DNA from 3 places in the Bradyrhizobium diazoefficiens genome. Region 1 is predicted to be linked to each of the others. Evidence: predicted binding sites of a transcription regulator. Region 1 holds the regulator's gene; each other region holds the start of a gene.

What was found. Region 1 encodes LexA, which represses DNA repair genes until DNA is damaged. Its sites were predicted from a motif close to TGTTCNNNNTGTGTTCNG; they were not measured.
Region 2: the regulator LexA is predicted to act here: its motif matches at 5,297-5,314, upstream of JJC00_RS11230 (PA0069 family radical SAM protein).
Region 3: the regulator LexA is predicted to act here: its motif matches at 4,218-4,235, upstream of JJC00_RS35530 (DNA recombination protein RmuC).

What each region holds. Positions count from the first base shown of each region.
Region 1 covers NZ_CP067102.1:4,181,796-4,189,054, reverse strand. The annotation lists gene JJC00_RS19505 (bifunctional diguanylate cyclase/phosphodiesterase) at 1-207, shown strand, start outside; gene JJC00_RS19500 (S41 family peptidase) at 337-1,674, opposite strand; gene JJC00_RS19495 (alpha-hydroxy acid oxidase) at 1,965-3,092, shown strand; gene JJC00_RS19490 (HAD family hydrolase) at 3,107-3,733, shown strand; gene JJC00_RS19485 (hypothetical protein) at 3,871-4,086, shown strand; gene JJC00_RS19480 (molybdopterin molybdotransferase MoeA) at 4,272-5,483, shown strand; gene lexA (transcriptional repressor LexA) at 5,659-6,360, shown strand; gene JJC00_RS19470 (hypothetical protein) at 6,555-6,758, shown strand; gene JJC00_RS19465 (hypothetical protein) at 6,950-7,259, shown strand, end outside.
Region 2 covers NZ_CP067102.1:2,478,644-2,485,902, reverse strand. The annotation lists gene JJC00_RS11255 (electron transfer flavoprotein-ubiquinone oxidoreductase) at 1-191, opposite strand, end outside; gene JJC00_RS11250 (uracil-DNA glycosylase) at 328-1,134, shown strand; gene JJC00_RS11245 (glycosyltransferase family 39 protein) at 1,163-2,671, opposite strand; gene JJC00_RS11240 (ribonuclease HII) at 2,770-3,558, opposite strand; gene JJC00_RS11235 (VOC family protein) at 3,631-4,086, opposite strand; gene JJC00_RS11230 (PA0069 family radical SAM protein) at 4,112-5,275, opposite strand; gene JJC00_RS11225 (phosphoketolase family protein) at 5,498-7,259, shown strand, end outside.
Region 3 covers NZ_CP067102.1:7,612,653-7,619,911, reverse strand. The annotation lists gene JJC00_RS35555 (DNA polymerase III subunit gamma/tau) at 1-27, shown strand, start outside; gene JJC00_RS35550 (YbaB/EbfC family nucleoid-associated protein) at 51-371, shown strand; gene recR (recombination mediator RecR) at 373-975, shown strand; gene JJC00_RS35540 (hypothetical protein) at 1,003-1,437, shown strand; gene JJC00_RS35535 (AmpG family muropeptide MFS transporter) at 1,450-2,814, opposite strand; gene JJC00_RS35530 (DNA recombination protein RmuC) at 2,984-4,186, opposite strand; gene def (peptide deformylase) at 4,355-4,879, shown strand; gene fmt (methionyl-tRNA formyltransferase) at 4,892-5,827, shown strand; gene truA (tRNA pseudouridine(38-40) synthase TruA) at 5,827-6,564, shown strand; gene dapE (succinyl-diaminopimelate desuccinylase) at 6,755-7,259, opposite strand, start outside.

The DNA.
Region 1 (7,259 bases):
AGCGCCCGCCGCATGGCGACCACGGCCGAAGGCGTCGAGACCGAGGAACAGCAGCGGCTGCTGCGTGCGCTCGGCTGCTCCGAGATGCAGGGCTACCTGTTCAGCGCGGCGAAGCCGGCCGACAAGGTCATGGAGCTGTTCGCGCTCCATCGCAGCCGCCGCGCCCAACGCAACAGCAAGGAAGCTCGCCGCCGCGAGGCAAGCTAGGTCCTACGCGCGACGAGGCGACCTTCGCCGCGATGAATCCGGGCTGAGACAGCGCGCCCAAAACGAAACCGCCCGGGAGCGGTCATCCACTCCCGGGCGATCTCTGAAAGTCGCAAAGACCGATAGCGTTTAGTTCGGCACCGTGGACTTCGGCGCCGGCTTCGCGGCTGCCGCGTTCACGGTGACGCCATGCAGGAAGTCGTAGGCCGCGTGCAGCGCCTTGTCGTCCTTCTCTTCCGGCGGGACATAGGACTGCGATCCGGTCTGCTCGGTGCCATCTGCGGCCTGCAGATGGCCGCGCATCTGGGACTCCGCCATGGTGTCGACGCGGCCCTTCAACTCGGCCGGCACGTCCTGGAGGATCTCGATGTCGGGCGCGATGCCCTGGGCCTGGATCGAACGACCCGACGGCGTGTAGTAGCGCGCCGTGGTCAGCGCCAGCGCGCCGTTGCCGGCACCAAGCGGAATGATGGTCTGCACCGAGCCCTTGCCGAACGAGCGCGTGCCGATGATCGTGGCGCGCTTATGATCATGCAGCGCGCCAGCCACGATCTCCGAGGCGGAAGCTGACCCGCCGTTGACCAGAACCACCAGCGGCTTGCCCTTGGTGAGGTCGCCGCCATGCGCGGTGAAGCGCTGGGTCTCTTCCGGATTGCGGCCCCGGGTCGAGACGACCTCGCCACGTTGCAGGAATGCGCTCGACACCGACACGGCCTGGTCGAGCAGTCCGCCCGGATTGTTGCGCAGGTCCATCACATAGCCGACGAGCTTCTCCTGTGCGACGTCCTTGGAGATCGAGGCGATCGCCTTCTTCAGACCATCGGTGGTCTGCTCATTGAACGAGGTGACGCGGATGTACCCGATGTCGCCGTTCTCGACGTGGAAGCGCACCGGGCGGACGTGGATGATCTCGCGCTTGATTGCGACATCGAGCGGGGCGTCGGCACCCTTGCGCACGATGGTGAGCTTGGTCTGGGTATCGACCGGGCCCTTCATCTTGTTGACGGCCTGCTCGAGCGTCATGCCCTGCACGCCCTCGCCGTCGATCTTGCTGATGAGGTCGCCGGACATGAGGCCAGCCTTCGACGCCGGCGTGTCATCGATCGGCGAGACGACCTTGACCAGGCCCTCCTCCATCGTGACTTCGATGCCGAGCCCGCCGAATTCGCCGGAGGTGGTCTCCTGCATCTCGGTCCAGGCCTTGTCGTTCATGTAGCGCGAATGCGGATCGAGCGAGGTCACCATGCCGGTGATCGCGCCTTCGATCAGCTTGGAATTGTCGGGCCTCTCGACATAGCTCGCCTTCACCCGCTCGAAGACCTCTCCGAACAAATTGAGCTGGGAATAGGCATCATCCGCGCCCGCTGCCGCCCGAGCCGCCCATAGTCCGCCCTGCGGACCGGATACGAGGAGGGTCAGGCATGCTCCGGTGAGCGCGCCCAGGGGGAACAGCAGGGTTTTCCGCATGGAATGGTTGGCCTTTTCGCTTGGGACAGGACGCCGCGCAAATGGCGATCCAGCCCGGTTCTCACAATACTATTCAGGTTTCTTCAAGGCCGGGCTGCCACGCCCGCGGGTATACTGCAAAAATCCCTTCGCCCTGGCCTAAACCTTTGGCAACGTTCCGAAACCATCGCCGCCAAGGCGGGAATCGATCGGCCGAGCCACGCTTCGCAGCTATGCGATTTTAGGATGGTTTTGGAGGGCCGGACGAGATACCCGATGACATAAGGCTTCAAATTCTCGGGAGGACAACAATGAACGAAGCACTCCGGCCGGAACGGAACGTCGAACTCGGCGCCAGCAATGAGCCGTTCCAGAACCTGCACGAATTCATCCGGAAGGCGCGTTCCAACCTCAACCAGAACGCCTGGGACTACATCGCCGGCGCCGCCGAGACCGAAACCACGATGCGCCGCAACCGTATGGCCCTGGACGAGATCGCTTTCCGCCCGCGCGTGCTGCGCGACGTGCGCAAGGTCTCCGGCTCGGTCGAGCAGTTCGGCCGCAAGATGCGCTTACCCGTCGTGCTCGCCCCCGTCGGTGCGCTGGAAATCTTCGATCCGCATGGAGCCGCCAGTGTCGCACGCGCGGCTGGCACCTTCGGCGCCTCACATATGCTAAGCTCGGTGTCCGAGCCCGGCCTGGAGAAGACCGCCGAAGCCGCCCCCGATGCGCTGCGCATGTACCAGCTCTATGTCCGCGGCGATGACGCGTTCGTGGCCGACGTCGTCAGCCGCGCCGAGAAGGCCAATTATGCCGCCTTCTGCCTGACCGTCGACACCGCCCATTACAGCCGTCGTGAGCGTGACATCGCCAAGCGCTACGTTCGCGAAAGCCGCCTGCGCGCCACCGGCGGCGACTACCAGAAGGGCCTGGAGTGGCGGACCGTGAAGATGGTCAAGGACAAGTTCAGGATACCGCTGATCCTCAAGGGCATCGCCACCGCCGAGGACGCGCAGATCGCGGTCGATCACGGGGTCGAGTGGATTTACGTCTCCAATCACGGCGGCCGCCAGCTCGATCACGGCCGCGGCGCCATGCATGTGCTGCCCGAGATCGTCGACGCCGTGAAGGGCCGCGCCAAGATCATGGTGGATGGCGGCATCTGCCGCGGCACGGATATCGTCAAGGCGATCGCGGCGGGCGCCGACCTCGTCGGCATCGGCCGGCTGCAGTGCTGGGCCCTGGCGGCGGCCGGCGAGACCGGCGTGACGCGGATGCTCGAGCTGCTCGAGGACGAGGTGCTGCGCTGCCTCGGCCTCCTGGGCGCCACCTCGTTCGCCGAGGTCAACACATCCTGCCTGCACCAGGCCACTGCCACCAATGCGCCGAGCGTATTCAGCGCATTCCCGCTGTTCGACCACGAGCCCTATCGATACTGACGAGACAGGACGCAATGACATCTCTCTCTCCCGGCAGCGCGGACGCGCTTCTGTTCGATCTCGGGCGCGTGGTGCTCGATATCGATTTCTCCCGGGCGATCGCCTGCTGGGCGGGACATGCAGGCCTCGAGCCCGAGGCCATCGTGGCGCGCTATGAGCGTGACAGCGAGGCTTACCAGCTGCACGAGGTCGGCAAGATCAGCGACGAGGACTATTTCCAGTCGCTGCGCTCATCGCTCGGCATCGGCATTTCGGATGCGCAATTTCTGGAGGGATGGAACGCGATCTTCGCCGGCGAGATGCCCGACATCGCGGAATTGCTGCCGCGCGCGGCGAAGCAGATGCCGCTCTATGCCTTCTCCAACACCAACCGCCCGCACGTGGATCATTTCTCGAAAGAGTATGCAGATCTGCTCGGCCATTTCCGCGAGCTGTATCTGTCCTCCAGCATCGGCCTGCGCAAACCGGATGCGGAAGCTTTCGACCACGTCGTCGCCGCGATGGGGGTACCCGCGAACCGGATCGTGTTCTTCGATGACCTCGCCGCGAACGTCGAAGGCGCCCGCGCCCGCGGGCTGATGGCGGTGCATGTCACCTCGCCCCGCGACGTCGGCATCGCACTGAAGGCGCTGGGGATCTGACCGCCGATTCCAGAACAATTGCATCCGGAAATGAGGAAACCACTCTGTGCATTTTTGTACAGAGTTCCGGGAACGGAATGCCCGCTTCCGGACTCTAGAGTCCGTTGGGAAGTCTACGAACGAACGGACGTATCATCGTGTTGGGCAAAACCTACCTCACCAAGCAGGCCTCGCTGCTGGTCAAATTCGCCAAGACCACCTCGGATTCCGAGCTTTCCGCCAAGCTGATGAGCAAGGCCGCCGACCTGAAAGCCCAGGCCGATCCGATGCCCGACAGCGATCAGAGTCCCCAGGCGCCCGACGTCGCTGAAGACGGAAGCTCGGCAAGGGGAAATCCTATAACGCCGTCGTGATACCCGGCGCGGCGCCTCAGCGAAACTTGGAAGCCATGCGCGAGCGCTACGATCTCACGCGCGCCGAAGCCGCTTTCCCGCTGGAGATCGTCAAAGGCGGCGGCCATTTTGCCTCGGCGCCCGCACTCGGCTAGAACGCTTGCCGTAACGTGATCGTTGCGTTGCCCAAGCAGGAGCTTTCACCCGTGGCCCTCATGCCGGTTTCCGATGCGCTCGCTGCCGTGCTCGCGGGTGCGGAGCCGCTGCCCGAGGAATCGGTCGCGCTCGACGCGGCCTTCCATCGCGTGCTTGCGCGCGACGTCGCGGCGCGGCGGACGCAGCCGCCGCAGGCGATGTCGGCGATGGATGGCTATGCCGTCCGCGCGGCCGATGCGGCCAGGATTGACACGCAGCTCGCCGTCATTGGCGAGGTCGCTGCCGGCCGTCCGTTTGCGGGAACTGTCGGCGCCGGCGAAGCGGTCCGGATCTTCACTGGTGGCGTCGTTCCCGACGGCGCTGATGCAGTCGTGATCCAGGAGGATACCGTCGCCGATGGCGAGCGCATCGCGATCAAGGAGGCAGCCGTCACCGGGCGGCACATTCGGCCGGCCGGCATCGATTTCTCCGAGAGTGACGTGCTGCTGCACAAGGGCGCCCGGCTCACCGAGCGCGACCTCGCGCTCGCCGCCGGCATGAACCACCCGCACCTTAGCGTCCAGCGTCGTCCAAAGGTCGCGATTCTCGCCACCGGCGACGAGCTGGTGATGCCGGGCGCCACGCCCGGCCATGGCCAGATCGTCTATTCCAATGGCTACGCCTTGCATGCGCTCGCCCGCAGCGAGGGGGCTGACACCATCGACCTCGGGATTGCGGCCGACACGCTTGCCGCCACCACCGCCGGCATCCGCCGCGCGCGCGAATCCGGCGCCGACATCCTGATCACCACGGGCGGTGCCTCGGTCGGCGACCACGATCTGGTGCAGCAGGCGCTCCGCGACGAAGGCACGTCGATGGCGTTCTGGAAGATCGCGATGCGGCCGGGCAAGCCGATGATGAACGGGCAGCTCGGGGCGATGCGCGTGATCGGCCTGCCCGGCAATCCCGTGTCATCCTATGTTTGCGGCTTCCTGTTCATGGTGCCGCTGATTCGCGCGTTGTCGGGCCGTTCGATGGTTCATCACCGCCGCGAACGCGCCGTGCTCGGCCGCGACGTCGGCGCCAATGACCAGCGCGAGGATTATCTGCGCGCCCGCCTCGATGTGCGTGATGACGGCACGCTGATCGCCCTTCCCGTCAATCGCCAGGACTCCTCGCTGCTTGCGAATCTCGCTGCGGCACAGGCACTTCTCGTGCGCGAACCGTTCGCACCGAAGGCCGAAGCGGGAGCGCCCTGCGAGGTGCTGCGACTGCCCGTTTGAGCGCTTCGTTCGCAACCGTTCCGCGAACTTTGTCGCGTTCACGGTAAATTAAGCAGTTGCGGAACATGTATCGAACATATAGTGTCCGTTCATGATTTGTTTCGAGCGTGCAGCGGCTTATTGCCGAATTCACGTCTCGGAATCGAACGACATCAACCGGGGGATTTTGGTCGAGATGTTAACGCGCAAACAATACGAGCTCCTGCGGTTCATCAGCGAGCGCCTGAAGGAAAGCGGCGTGCCGCCCTCCTTCGACGAGATGAAGGACGCGCTCGATCTGCGCTCGAAATCGGGCATCCATCGCCTGATCACTGCGCTCGAGGAGCGCGGCTTCATCCGGCGCCTGCCCAACCGCGCCCGCGCCATCGAGGTGATCAAGCTGCCTGAGCTCCAGGCCGCCGCCGGCAGCCGCCGCGGCTTCACGCCGAGCGTCATCGAAGGCAATCTCGGCAAGGTACGCACGACGTCGAGCCCGCCCGCCGACGAGGGTGAGCGTCCCGTTGCGGTGCCCGTGATGGGCCGGATCGCGGCCGGTACGCCGATCGAGGCGTTGCAGACCCGCAGCCACACCATCAGCGTCCCGCCCGACATGCTCGGCTCGGGCGAGCATTACGCGCTCGAAGTGCGTGGCGACTCAATGGTGGAAGCCGGCATTCTCGATGGCGACATGGCGCTGATCCAGCGCAACGAGAGCGCCGACACCGGCGACATCGTCGTCGCCCTGATCGACGACGAGGAAGCAACCTTGAAGCGTTTCCGCCGCCGTGGCGCCTCGATCGCGCTCGAGCCGGCGAATGCGGCCTATGAGGTCCGCATCCTGCCGCCCAACCGGGTCAAGATCCAGGGCAAGCTGATCGGGCTGTACCGCAAGTACTGAGCGCGTCAAGTACTGAGCGCGTCGCAATCGACGACCACCATCAACGATTGGAGCGGACGATTGTCCGCTCCGGCTGGATAGTCTTTCTGGTTTTGCACAGATTATCCGGCCCCCTCTCCAGCGCTACATCCTCGGCACGCCGCAACGAAGCACGCATCGCTTCGCAGGCCTTTAAGAAGACCGAGGAGGCCACCATGCGCAAGCTCGTATTGAGCACTGTCACGATGGCGCTGATCGCAGCATCAGCGTCGCAAGCCTTCGCGGCACAAAAGCCGCATCACGCCCACAAAGCTCCGCAGGCAACGAACGAACAATTCCGCGATGCCCGCAACGCCGTCACACGGCCCACCCCGCCGGCCTGGCCGTATGCGGGCTGGTCAGCGCCCGCAGGCCGTTGACCGAACGGCTCTCCAAATGCATGAGAGCAGGCTTTGTTCCTCACGTATTTGAAAAAGATATTGTGATGGCGGCTTGCGGATCCAAGCCGCAGATTTGCCCCCAACATCGCATATGATCACAGGCTTCCACTCTGATAGAGGCCTGCGCCTCAGAAGAGGCGCGGTGCTCTATCCCGATTGAGGAGCACCCGATGTGTGACTATAGCCTGCATGCCGTCGCGACCCGTCCCGCAGAGGTTGGCGAGACGATCGTCACGACAACGTTCCGTGGCACCTCGACGCGCGGCTTCGCTTCCGAAGCCGACATGTCAGTTGCGGTCTGCCTGCTGCCGGGAACGGAGCTCGCCTTCGCCGACAACGTCCGCTACGATAATCGCTGGATCTGGACGCGCACCGTCAACTCGCGCGTCGGCAAGTTCGGCAAGGTCGATCCGCACGTTCCTGATCGTCATCACGACGCGATCGAATTCCCCGACGGCAAATACGTGCTGGTGACGCAGC
Region 2 (7,259 bases), 1.7 Mb from region 1:
CCGGCCGGATCGATCACGGCGCCGGAGAGAATGTGCGCACCGACCTCGGAGCCCTTCTCCACCACGACGACGTTGAGATCGGCATTGATCTGCTTCAGCCGGATCGCCGCGGCCAGGCCCGAGGGGCCGGCGCCGACGATGACGACGTCGAATTCCATGGATTCGCGCGGGGGAAGTTCTTCGGTGCTCATCTGATCTCAGCCCTTGAGACGGTTCCTCGTCATTTGCGCCCTCTTGTTTCCGATTTTTCCGGGTAGGACAACCACGGAAATGCGTTCCGCTGGGATGCAAGGCGCCTTAAGATGAACTAATAGTCTGACTTTCCAAATGATCCCCGAGCCCGCACCCACCGTCCGAGAGCTTCTCGCCTTCTATCTGGAGGCTGGAGTCGATTGCGCGCTCTCGGAGGAACCGGTCGACCGCCTGGCGGAATTAGACGCCCCGCCGCCGGCCCCGCGCGCGGCGCCGGTCGAAACACCGCAACCAGTCGCCGCGCCTGCAGTGCTGCGCGGCGAGGCCGCACCGGCGCCGGACGTCGCCATTGCCTCGGCGCGCGAGGCCGCGCGCACAGCGCCGACGCTGGAGGCGCTCCGCGAACTGATGCAAGACTTCGAAGGCTGCGCGCTAAAACACACCGCAACGCAGCTGGTGTTCGCCGACGGCAATCCGCAGGCGCGCATCATGTTCGTCGGCGAGGCGCCGGGCCGCGACGAGGACATCGAGGGGCTGCCCTTCGTCGGACGCAGCGGCAAGCTGCTCGATTTGATGATAGGCGCCATAGGCCTCAGCCGCACCACGGCCTACATCACCAACGTCATTCCCTGGCGGCCGCCCGGCAACCGCACGCCGACGCCGCAGGAGACGCAGATTTGCCTGCCCTTCATCCAACGCCATATCGAGCTGGTGAACCCCGATGTGCTGGTGACGCTCGGCAATCCCTCGACGCAGACGCTGCTGTCGACCCGCGACGGCATCATGCGCACCCGTGGGCGCTGGTTCGACTACGACACAGGCGGGCGCACCATCCGCGCGCTGCCGACCTTCCACCCGGCCTATCTCTTGCGCTCGCCGTCCTACAAGCGCCTGGCCTGGCAGGATCTGCGCGCGATCGCGAAGGCGCTGGCGGGGGCGTGAGGGGGGAACGCTCCCTCCCGCGAGCAGCTCACGACCCCTTCGGCCGCACGATGGCCCAGCCGACGCGCAACAATCCCTGACGGCCATTGACCAGCCATTCGAAGGCGCGCGGCACTTCCGGCACGATGCCGGGGAAGCGCGCCAGGATTTCGGGCGGCGGGGTGCCGGCGGTATCTGAGGCGCGCCAGACCACGACGCCGCCGGTCTCGCTGAATTTTGCCTGTGACATCCACGGCGTGCGGGCGGGCGAAGCGTCGATGAAGAGATGCGGCCGGCCGGAGTGCAGGGTGATCAGGCTCGCAAGCTGGGTTTCACCTGCGACCGCGCGCAGACGATGGTTGGTGCGGCGGGCAAAGCTGTCGTCGAAAAAGTCCGAGATCGCGCGCGCCGGCATCGATGTCGCGATCTCGCCGGTGCCGCTCCAGGGCAGGAACAGCACGGCCAGCACGACGCCAATGGCGGGCGCCACGATGGCGGCGATCCAGACCGTGCGCAGCATGCGCGCGCGGCGCATGGCGATGAGATCGCCGGCCACCACGACCATGGCAAGGCCCGACATCACCAGCACCACGCCGGCGCCACCGACGACGGCATCGAGCCCGAACAGTCCGGAGATCAGGACCGCACCGAGCGCCGGCGCGAGCGCAAAGAAATAGACGAAGCTGCGCGCAAGCGGCTCGACCGGCGGCCGGTAGATGATCGGCGCCTCCTCGCTCTTGCCGGCGAACACGGGTGTGTTGAGGAAGCTCAGCACAGGGACGGCCACCGCGCCGAGCACGAGCCCGCCGAGCAGCCAGACCGCGTGCAGCGCGCGGGCGCTGAGGTCGGCAATTTGCGGCAGGGCCGGCAGCACAAGGGTTTCGGCGCGCATCAGCCAGACGGCATAGGGCAGCGCCAGCACGGCGACGACGACGAGCGCGAACAGCGGATCGAGCGCAAGCAACGTCCGGCGGCCGCCGGCGGTCGAGAGCGCGAAGATGACGAGCAATGCGAGCAGGAAGATCGCGGCGGGCGTGGTCAACAGCAGCAAGCCGGCTTCGATCGACCAGGCGAACCAGGCATTGCCGCGGCGCTGGCCGATGATCTGCCAGGAATGCAGCAGCAACAGCGCCCACAACGGCCGCGCCAGCACCAGCGGACCGAAATCGAGCGCCGACGAGGAGAAGGCCAGCACCGTCATGGTCAGGAGCACGGCGAGCACCGCCTGCTGGGTGCCGACGACGGCGCGGGCGAGATGATAGAGCGCGATGAAGGTCGCGATCTCGCAGAGCTCGGCCAGTACGTAGACGCCGAACATGTGGCCGCCCACGGCGCGGTAGGCGATATCGGCGAGCCAGATCGACAGAGGCGGGCCGAGATCAGTGCCGACCTGGTATTCCCTGCCGAAGGCCAGCAGGGTCGCGAGGCCGCCGGGCGGGCTGCGGTAGAACAGCAGCGCCACCAGCAGCCACATCGCGGCCTGAAGCAGCACGGCAATCCAGACGATCAGCCGCGGCCGGGCGCGAATGAGCTCGATGACCAGGGAGGTAAACCGCATGCAACGTCCGCAAGATGCAGCCAACCCGTCCAGCCGGCCCTATTCGCTCACCCTGTTTTGATAAAGCGCGCCACGCGTCGTGGCAACGACAGTCTGCGCTAGAGGCTCGCTGACGTATCGATGTCCACGGTCGCGTCCGTCTGCACCTCAACCTCGGCGACCGAGAACAGGTCCTGCACCGTCTCGACGGTCCAGGGCATGTGCTTGGCGCGGACGGCCGCGACGGGGGCGAAGAAGCTGCGATGGTGGATGGTGGGGCCGAGGCGGTCGAGCGCGTCGAGATGCTCAGGCACGCTATAGCCCTTGTGCTGCTCGAAGCCGTAGCCCGGGCAATCCTGCGCCAGCGCGCACATCAACCGATCGCGCGTTACCTTGGCGACGATCGAGGCCGCCGCGATCGACAGCACGATGCCGTCGCCGCCGATCACGGCCTCGCAGTCGCACGCCGTATCGAGCCGGTCGCGGCCGTCGACGAAGACGTGCTTCGGTGGCTCGGGCAACGCAATCACCGCACGCTTCAGCGCCCAGAGCGAGGCACGCAGGATGTTGTCGCGGTCGATCCGGGCGCGTGAGGCGACGACGACCGAGACCTGCGCGGTGGCGCAGATCTTGTCGAACAGCTTTTCGCGCTCTTCCGCCGTCAGCCGCTTGGAATCGTCGATACCGCGCGGGATGCGGTCGGGGTCGAGAATCACCGCGGCCGCCACCACCGGACCGGCGAGCGGCCCGCGGCCGGCCTCGTCGCAGCCGGCGACCGGCCAGACGCCGCGCTTGATCAGCGCACGCTCGCGACGGAAGCTTGGCGGCTTCGCAGGCGTGGCCTTTGTGGCAGCGTCCTTCTCTGGCGCGTCCGTGGCTGGCTTCTTGGCAGACTTGTCCCGAATCATGGCCGGGATCGTGCGCAAGCAGATCGGCCAGCGCAACCGGGAACCCTCGCAATTCCCGCTATTCAGACATCCCTACTCCGCTAGATGGACCCGCCGATCATCGCCGACCTCGATGCCGGGCGCGACGACGACCTCCCAGGGATGGCCGTCGGGATCGGCAAAATAGCGGGAATAGCCGCCGTAATCGGTTTCATGCGCGGGTTTCAGCAGGGCGGCGCCCTTGCCGAGCGCAAACGCCAGCACTGCGTCGACCTCCTCGCGCGTCGCGCAGTTCCATGCCAGCGTGACACCGCGGAAAGTCGATGGCCTTGGCTGATCCGGCAGCTTGGCGTCGGCCGCGAGCTGGTCCCAGGGAAACAACCCGAGCACCGGACCGCCGGTGTCGAAGAACGCAACGGCTTCGCCGGTCGCCCTCAGCCGGCGCGAAAAGCCAAGCGCGTCGTAAAAGGCGATGCTGGCGCGGATGTCACGCACGCCAAGGGTGATGACGGTGAGCCGCGGTATCGGAGCCGGCAGTTCCTTACTCATCACACACCTCGTTCGCTCCTCAGCCTCAGAACAGGCTGAGCTGCTCGCCGTTCTGCTTCGGTCTGGCAAAATGATCCGTCGTCAGCTTCGAGCGGCGCTTGTTGAGCCCCAGCCTGTCGCAGGCGATCTCGATGCGGCGGCCGATGGTCCAGGCCATCGGCCCGGTGCCCTTCATCCGCTCGCCCCATTTCGCGTCGTAGTCGCGGCCGCCGCGCATGTCGCGGATCAGCGTGAAGACGTGGCGATAGCGATCCGGATAGTTCGCCATCAGCCATTCGCGGAAGAGATCGCGCACCTCGAGCGGCAGCCGCAGCAGCACGTAGGAGGCTTCCTTGACGCCGACATGGGCTGCGGCATCCAGAATGCGCTCGATCTCGGAATCGTTCAGCGCAGGGATCACGGGCGCGACCATCACGGTGGTGGGAATGCCGGCGTCCGAGAGCTGCTTCAGCGCCTCAAGGCGCTTTGGCGGCGTCGAGGCGCGCGGCTCCATGGTGCGCGCGAGCTTCGGGTCGAGCGAGGTCACTGAGATTGCGACCTTGGCGAGGTTGCGCTTGGCCATCCGCGCGAGAATGTCGATGTCGCGTGTGACCAGCGCGGACTTGGTGACGATGCCGACGGGATGGCCGGTGCGCTCCAGCACCTCCAGAATGCCGCGCATGATTTTGCGCTCGCGCTCAATCGGCTGATAGGGATCGGTGTTGGTGCCGATCGCGATCATCCGCGGCTCGTAGCCGGCGGCCGCCAGCTCCTTCTCGAGCAGCGCCGGCGCCTCAGGCTTCACGAACAGCTTTGACTCGAAATCGAGCCCGGGTGACAGGCCGAGATAGGCGTGCGTCGGCCGCGCGAAGCAATAGACGCAGCCGTGCTCACACCCACGATAGGGATTGATCGAACGATCGAAGCCGATGTCAGGAGAGTCGTTGCGGGTGATCACCTTGCGCGAGGTGTCGACCGCGACCGAGGTCTTGAATGGCGGCAGCTCTTCCAGACTCTGCCAGCCGTCGTCGAAGGCGACGCGCGCCTCGGCCTCAAAGCGGCCGCTGGCGTTGGACTGTGCGCCCCGCCCCCGCCTGCGCGCGCGGTCGATGGCGACGCCAAGCTCGGGGAAATCAGCAGGCGCACCCGCCGGCTCGGAGGGCGCCGTGACCGGCGGGTGCTTGAGAGCAGAAGAAGATGCTGGACTCATGAAGCCAAGATAGCACGCAAACGGAACAAATCAAGAACAAGAATGAAAAACGTGAAAACAACCCCATGCACAGTAGCGCTGCCCAAACTTCGCGCGCTGACCTTTGACCTCACGCAACATCGCGTGAGCCCGATCCCGTCTGATGACGGCAAGTATCAATCTCGGGATCGATCTCGCCGGAACAAGGTTGATGACGATCGCTGGGTGGAGGTCCCCATGAATATGACAAATCAACAACAATCGGCCGCTGCGAGCACTGACCTCGATCTCCTCGATCGCTACTGGCGCGCCGCCAACTATCTCTCGGTCGGGCAGATCTATCTGCTCGACAATCCGCTGCTGCGCGAGCCCTTGCGGCCCGAGCACATCAAGCCGCGTTTGCTCGGCCATTGGGGCACGACGCCGGGGCTGAACTTCATCTACGCCCACCTCAACCGCGTCATCCACGCGCTGGACCTCGACGTGATCTATATCTGCGGCCCCGGACACGGCGGCCCGGGCATGGTCGCCAACACCTATCTGGAAGGCAGCTACAGCGAGATCTATCCTGATATCGCGCGCGATGCGGACGGATTGCGAAAACTTTTCAGGCAGTTCTCCTTCCCCGGCGGCATCCCGAGCCACGCGGCGCCGGAAACGCCGGGCTCGATCCACGAAGGCGGCGAGCTCGGCTACGCGCTGGTGCACGCCTATGGCGCGGCGTTCGACAATCCCGACCTGATCGTCGCCTGCGTCGTCGGCGACGGCGAGGCCGAGACCGGCCCGCTCGCAGCGTCCTGGCATTCCAACAAGTTCCTGAACCCCGCCCATGACGGCGCGGTGCTGCCGATCCTGCACCTCAATGGCTACAAGATCGCCAATCCCACCGTGCTCGGCCGGATGCGTGATGACGAGATCCGCGATCTCTTCCGCGGGTTCGGCCACGAGGCGCTATTCGTCGAGGGCGACGATCCCAAATTGATGCACCGGACCATGGCCGATGCGCTCGATGTCGCGTTGACCAGCATCCGCTCGATCCAGCAGCACGCCCGCGAGGGGCAAAAAAGCGTCGCACGGCCACGCTGGCCGATGATCGTGTTGCGCAGCCCCAAGGGCTGGACCGGCCCGAAGGAAGTCGACGGCAAGAAGGTCGAAGGCTTTTGGCGCGCGCATCAGGTTCCCGTTGCGAACTGCCGCGAGAACCCGGCGCATCTGAAGATTCTCGAAGACTGGATGAAGAGCTACGAGCCGGAAAACCTGTTCGACGCCAGCGGCGCGCTCGTTCCAGAGCTTCAGGCGCTGGCGCCCGAAGGCATCCGCCGCATGGGCGCCAATCCGCATGCGAATGGCGGGTTGTTGAAGAAGGAGCTGAAGCTGCCGGACTTCCGCAGTTTTGCAGTCGAAGTGCCACAGCCCGGCAGCGTGACGGGAGAAGCAACGCGCGAGCTCGGCAAATTCCTGCGCGACGTCATCCGCCTCAACGCCGAAGAGCGCAACTTCCGCATCATGGGTCCGGACGAGACCGCGTCAAACCGGCTCGACGCGGTGTTCGAGACGACCGAACGCGTCTGGATGGAGCCGATCGAATCTTACGACGTGCATCTCGCGCAGGACGGCCGCGTGATGGAGGTGCTGAGCGAGCATCTCTGCCAGGGCTGGCTGGAGAGTTATCTGCTCACCGGACGCCACGGCTTCTTCTCCTGCTATGAGGCTTTCATCCACATCGTGGATTCCATGTTCAACCAGCACGCCAAATGGCTGAAGGTGACGCGACACCTGCCATGGCGGCGCCCGATCGCATCGCTGAACTATCTCCTGACCTCGCATGTCTGGCGCCAGGACCATAACGGCTTCAGCCATCAGGATCCCGGTTTCGTCGATCTCGTCGCCAACAAGAAAGCCGACATCGTCCGCATCTATTTCCCGCCGGACGCCAACACGCTGTTGTGGATCGCCGATCACTGCCTGCGCACTTACAATCGCATCAACGTCATCGTTGCCGGCA
Region 3 (7,259 bases), 3.4 Mb from region 1:
GGTTCCGACGCCGACGACGATCTCTGAGCCAGTTTTAAGGACAAGCAACCATGGCTGATTTTCTCGGCATGATGAAGCAGGCGGCGCAGCTGCAATCCAAGATGCAGGAGATGCAGGAGCAGCTCGCCAATGTGGAGGTCGAGGGCATCTCCGGCGGCGGTCTCGTCGCCGTGCGCATGACCGCGAAGATGGACGTCAAGGGCGTCAAGATCGATCCCTCGCTGATGAAGGCCGAAGAGCGCGAGGTGCTGGAAGATCTGCTCGTGACCGCGCTCGGTGATGCTCGCCGCAAGGCGGAGACCGCGATGCAGGAGAAGATGCAGTCGCTCACCGGCGGGCTCGGCCTGCCGCCGGGGCTGCTCGGCCAGTAATATGGGCGCGGTTGCAGGTCCCGAAATCGAGCGGCTGGTCCAGCTTCTCGCACGGCTGCCGGGCCTGGGCCCGCGCTCCGCGCGACGCGTGGCGCTGCATCTGATCAAGAAGCGCGAAGCGCTGATGATGCCGCTATCCTCGGCCCTGCAGGTCGCCCTCGATAAGGTGCAAGTCTGCAAGACCTGCGGCAACATCGACACGCAGAATCCCTGCACCGTCTGCACCGATCCGAAGCGCGATCCCGCCATCATCGTCGTTGTGGCCGACGTCGCCGATCTCTGGGCGCTGGAGCGGGCCAATGCGACCCAAGGGCGCTACCACGTGCTGGGCGCGACCTTGTCGCCGCTCGACGGTGTCGGGCCGCAGGACCTCACCATCGACGCGCTGGTCGCGCGTGCGCATGCGGCCGAGGTGCACGAAATCATCCTGGCGCTGAATGCGACCGTCGACGGCCAGACCACCGCGCATTACATCACCGACCTGCTTCAGGACGCCAACGTAAAAGTAACCCGGCTGGCCCATGGTGTGCCTGTTGGTGGCGAGCTTGATTATCTCGATGAGGGCACGCTATCGGCCGCGATGCGGCAGCGGACCCTGTTCTAGCCATCCAGACTTGACGGAACGGACGACATGACGAAACGATTCGCCACACGATCGGCTTTGGTCGCGACGATGCTGCTGCTGGTGACCCCGGCCATCGCCGCGCAGCAGGACGGCGAGGCGCCGCTGCCCTCGAAGCCCGGCAAGCCGATCGGCGCCGGCGAGGTGCTCTCGGGCGAGCTGAACGCCATGAAAGTGCGCGACGTCAAGAACGCCGGCAAGCGGATTGCGATGTACCAGATCACCTCCGAGCCGCGCCGCCTGCCGGCGCCGAACGGGCTGTGCGATCTCGAGACCGGGCCTGAGACCTTCCAGCTCGTTCCCAACGGCGACGCGCAAGCCGCGCAGCTGAAATCGTTCGCCGGCAAGGAGATCTCGGTCAAGGTCGACGAGGTCGCCTGCGCCAGCGATCCCGGCCAGATGAGCGAGGCCGTGATCACGAAGTGGAGTTTGGTGAGGAAGTAGGAGGGCGCGGCTCTACACCCGCACCGGCCCCAGCGCCTCAAAATGCCCGCGCTTCTGCAACCAGGTCAGCAGCACCAGGCTCGGGATCGCCACCAGCACGCAGATCACAAAGAACAGCGGCCAGCCGGTCGTATCCGCCACGAAACCGGCCCCTGACGACAGATAGGTCCGCCCCACCGCTGCAAGCGCGGTGAGCAGCGCATATTGTGTCGCCGTGTGCAGCGGGTTCTGGCACAGCGCCGAGAGATAGGCGACGAAGATCACGGTGCCGATGGCGCTGGTGAAATTCTCGGCGCAGATCGCGAGCGCCAGTGCCCATTGATTGGTGCCGACTATGGCGAGCCAGGAGAAGGTCAAATTGGCCAGCGCCTGCACCACGCCGCCGATCCAGAGCGAAGTCGCCAGCGAGTAACGCCGCGCGACAAAACCGCCGGCAAAGCCGCCGATCAGGGTCGCGGCGAGGCCGACGCCCTTCACGATCGCCGCATAGTCGTTGCGGGTGAAGCCGAGGTCGATCACGAACGGCGCGGTCATGGTGCCCGAGAACGCGTCCGTGAATTTGAACAGCACGACGAAGGCGAGCGCCGCGAGCGCGTCCTTGCGCGACAGGAATTCGGAGAAGGCGCCGATCGCCGCGTGCAGCACGCGCGTGAATGCGGACTCTTCGTGCGTCGCAGCTTCCGCCCGTACCGATGGCTCGGGCTCGGTCGCCACGAGTGCCGTGATCGTTCCGATCAGCACCATCGACGCCATCACCACATAGCCCCACATCCAGGCCGAGCTGCGCGTGATGCCGGTGCTCTCGAAGCCGGAGACCATGAACAGCGCCCCGGCAGTCGAGACCAGCATGCCGATGCGGTAAGCCGCGACGTAGGCGGCCATGCCGGCGGCCTGCTCGCTCTCGGGCAGGCTCTCGACGCGGAAGGCGTCGACCACGATGTCCTGCGTCGACGAGGTCGTTGCCACCAAGAGCGCACCGAGTGCGACGTAGAACGGCGAGCGCGCGGGATCGGTCATCGCCAGCAGCAGGATCGCGATGATCAGCAGCAATTGCGAGAACAGCAGCCAGCCGCGCCGCCGGCCAAAGGCGCGGGTGAACAGCGGCACATGCAGCGCGTCCACCAGCGGCGCCCAGAGGAATTTCAGCGTGTAGGGCGTGCCGACCAGCGCAAACAGTCCGATGGTCTTGAGATCGACGCCGGCCTCGCGCATCCACACCAGCAGCGTCGACCCCGACAGTGCCAGCGGCAGCCCCGAGGAGAAGCCGAGGAACAGCACGATCAGCACCCGCGGTTGCAGGTAAACAGCCAGGCTGTCGTGCCAGGAGGTCGCGGGGGCATCAGTTCCGGCGGGCGAGGTCGCGTCGGGTGCGGTCATGGGAAGGTGTTAGCAGATTCTGGGGGCCACGAGGGAGGTGTCGTCGCCTTCTCGGTGTCATCGTCCGCGAAGGCGGACGATCCAGTACCCACCGGCGTCTGGATTCAACCACAGCCGTCCCAGCGTACTGGATACCCGCCTTCGCGGGGCATGACAGTGCGCCTCAATCTCACTCCCCCGCCTGGAGCTTCCTCGGAAACAACTCGGCCGCGCCTGACGCCACCAGCCGCGGGCCGTCCGCGGGCGCGTCGGTCTTGCTGAAATCGAGCTCCTCGATTCGCCCTGCGCGCTTCTCGATCTTGTCGGCGGAGATCAGGATCTGGCGGACGTCCTCGTTCGCGTCGGCAAAGTGCTTCTGCAGTTTCAGCACGCGGTCGCGCAGGCGGCCGAGATCGTCGCCGAGCTTGATCACCTCGGTCTGGATCTGGTCGGCGGCGTCGCGCATGCGCGCGTCCTTCATGATCTGCTGCATCACCTGGATCGCGAGCATCAGCAGCGAGGGCGACACCAGCACGACCTTGGCGCGATAGGCCTTCTGGATCACGTCGTCGAAACCATCATGGATCTCAGCGTAGACCGATTCCGATGGCACGAACATCAGCGCCATTTCCTGGGTCTCGCCGGTGACGAGGTATTTTTCCGCGATGTCGCTGACATGCTTCATCACGTCGCCGCGCAGCCGCTGCGTGGCGGCGCGCTTCTCCTCGTCGGTGCGGGCGTCGTGCAGCGCGGTCATCGCCTCCAGCGGAAATTTTGCGTCGATACAGAGCGGGCGCTTGTCGGGCAGGAACACGACGCAATCGGGCCGCTTTCCGGTCGAGAGCGTGAACTGGAATTCGTAAGCCCCCTTCGGCAGGCCGTCCTGGACGATCGCCTCCATCCGCGCCTGGCCAAAGGCGCCGCGCGACTGCTTGTTGGCGAGCACGTCGCGCAACGTCGTCACCTGCGTGGTGAGGTCGGTGAGGTTCTTGTGCGCGTTGTCGATGATGCCGAGCCGCTCGTGCAGCGCGCGCAGGCTCTCCATGGTGTTGCGGGTCGAGTGTTCCATGGACTGGCCGACCCGATGGGTCACCGAATCCAGCCGCTCGTTGACCGCCCGGGCCATCTCGGCCTGGCGGCCGGCCAGTGCCTGGGTCATGGCGTCGGCTCGGCCGGCGGCCTCGCTCTGGGCGTGCAGGACCTGGCTGAGGCGCTCCTCCAGCTCGTCGGCGCGGATGGCGCTCGCCATCGCGAGTTCCGCGCCGCGCCGCCCGGACCGCGCGATCACGACCGCAATGATGATCAGCAGGATGAGGACCAGGGCGCCGAAGCCGATCAGCGCATCGAGTGTACGCAGCGGCCAGTCGCCAAGCATGAAAATGATCTCGTTCATGCCAGCCCTTCTAGCCGATTCGCCAGGTCATACGAACGAATAGCGAACATTTATGGTTAATCGACCCCTAATTTTTATGATTAACGAAACAAGTTTTATGGTTAGCGGAGTGTTAACGCGTTCCCGGCCGCATTGACCGCTTGTCGCGCGCGGCTTAAATCGCCCGCCATGGCCCTCAGAGAAATCATCATCCTGCCCGACAAGCAGCTGCGTCTGGTCTCCAAGCCGATCGAGAAGGTCACGCCGGAGATCCGCAAGCTTGCCGATGACATGTTCGAAACCATGTACGACGCGCCCGGCATTGGCCTGGCGGCGATCCAGATTGCGCAGCCGCTACGGCTGATCACCATGGACCTCGCCAAGCCCAACCAGGACGGCGAGACCAAGCCGGAGCCACGCGTCTTCATCAATCCCGAGATCATCGCGTCGTCCGAGGATCTGTCGGTCTACGAGGAAGGCTGCCTGTCGATCCCCGAATATTACGAGGAAGTCGAGAGGCCGGCGAAAGTGCGCGTGCGTTTCACGGATCTGGACGGCAAGGTGCACGAGGAGGATGCCGAAGGCCTCTACGCCACCTGCATCCAGCACGAAATCGACCATCTCAACGGCGTGCTGTTCGTCGACTATCTCTCAAAGCTCAAGCGCGACCGCGTGATCAAGAAGTTCGAGAAAGCCGCCAAGCGCGCGGAGTAAGGTTCTCCGTCGATGCCCCTCCGCCTGATCTTCATGGGCACGCCCGATTTCTCCGTGCCGACGCTGCTCGCGCTCGTCGCGCACGGCCACGAGATCGTGGCCGTCTATACCCGCGCGCCGAAGCCGGGCGGCCGGCGCGGGCTGCAATTGCAGCCAACCCCGGTTGAAGAGGCTGCGCGAAAGCTCGGCGTGCCCGTGCTGACGCCGAAGACGCTGAAGACGCAGGAAGCGCTCGACGCGTTTAGCGCGTTTGACGCCGATGCCGCCGTCGTCGTCGCCTACGGCATGATCCTGCCGCAGGCGATCCTCGATGCGCCAAAGCTCGGCTGCTACAACCTTCACGCCTCGCTGCTGCCGCGCTGGCGCGGCGCGGCGCCCATCAACCGCGCGATCATGGCCGGCGATGCCGAGAGTGGCGTGATGGTGATGAAGATGGATGTCGGTCTCGACACTGGCGACGTCGCCATGGCCGAGCGGCTCGCGATCACCGACAATATGACCGCGCTCGATCTGCACGATCGCCTGTCCCGGCTTGGTGCCGATCTGATGGTGCGCGCGATGGCCGCGCTCGACCGCAGCGCGCTCCAGCTCAAAAAACAGAGCGAGGACGGGGTCACCTATGCCGCCAAGATCGACAAGGCGGAGGCGCGGATCGACTGGAGCAAGTCCGCGCACGCGGTGCTGCGCCACATCCACGGCCTGTCGCCGTTTCCCGGCGCCTGGGCAGAGCTCGCCGGTATTACGGAGAATGCGCGCGTAAAAATTTTGCGCTGTGAGCTCGCAAAGGGCGCCGGTGCGCCGGGCGAGGTGCTCGATGGCCAGCTCACCATCGCCTGCGGCGAGGGTGCGATCCGCATCCTCGAGCTGCAGCGCGAAGGCAAGGCCCGGATGCAGGCGGTGGACTTCTTGCGCGGCGTGAAGGTCGAGCCGCCCATGCGGCTCATCTGATGCCCCGCTACAAGCTCACCATCGAATATGACGGCGCGCCGTTCTTCGGCTGGCAGGTCCAGGACACGCTGCCCTCGGTGCAGGGTGCGCTGGAAGCGGCGGTGAAGGCGATGACCGGCGCGGATCTGCGGGTGCATGGCGCCGGCCGCACGGATGCCGGCGTGCATGCGCGCGGCCAGGTTGCGCATGTCGACATCGAGAAGCAATTTCCGCCGGGCCGTTTTCGTGACGGGCTGAACGCGCATCTGCGCCCGCATCCGATTGCGGTGCTCGAGGCCGAGATCGTGCCCGACACGTTCGAAGCGCGCTTCTCGGCCGTGAAGCGCCATTATCGCTACCGCGTCATCAACACCCGCGCCAATCTCGCGCTCGATATCGGCCATGCCTGGCGCGTGCCGCGGCGGCTCGATGCCGACGCGATGCATGCAGCGGCGCAGCGCCTGCTCGGCAAGCACGACTTCACGACCTTTCGCGACACCGAGTGCCAGGCGAAATCGCCCGAGAAGACGCTCGATCAGCTCGATGTGCTGCGCGATGGGCGCGAGATCACCATCGTCACGTCGGCGCGCTCGTTCCTACACAGTCAGGTGCGCTCGATGGTGGGCTCGCTGGTCTGGGTCGGCGAAGGCCGCTGGACCGCGGACGATCTCTCCGCAGCGCTAGAGGCCCGCAGCCGCGCCGCCTGCGGCATCGTCGCGCCGCCTGAGGGGCTGTATCTGGTGAAGGTGGATTATTGAGGTGAGCGAGAGTGCGGAGTACGCGCGCTCTCACTACGCCCTCGGTGTCATGCCCCGCGAAGGCGGGCATCCAGTACGCCGCGGCTTCTCGGCTCAAGCACCGTCTCTGGAATACTGGATCGCCCGCCCCAGTGCGCAATTGCGCACAAGGCGGGGCGATGACAGCGGAGCTTGTGGCGACAACAGCACCCTACCCAAAATACCGCGTCAAAATCCCGCGATACACCTGCGTCAGCTTCTCCAGATCCTTGACCGGCACGCGCTCGTTGACCTGGTGCATGGTCTGGCCGACCAGACCGAACTCGATCACCGGGCAATAGCTCGAGATGAAGCGGGCGTCCGAGGTGCCGCCTGAGGTCGACAGCTCCGGCTTGCGGCCCGTCACTTCCTCGATCGCGGACACTGCGAGGTCGGTGAACGGGCCGGGCTTGGTGACGAACACGTTGGAGTTCGAGGGCTCCCAGACAATGCGGGCGCGGATGCGGTTGCCGCAGGCTTTTGTCAGTCGCGTCTCGACCAGCTCGCGCAGGCTCGCCTGCGTATGGTTGTCATTGTAGCGGATGTTGAACTTTGCGCGGGCCTCACCGGGGATGACGTTGTTGGCCTTGTTGCCGACGTCCACCGAGGTGAATTCGAGATTGGACGCCTGGAACTGCGCGCTGCCATGATCGAGCGGTTCGTCGCTGATGGCCACG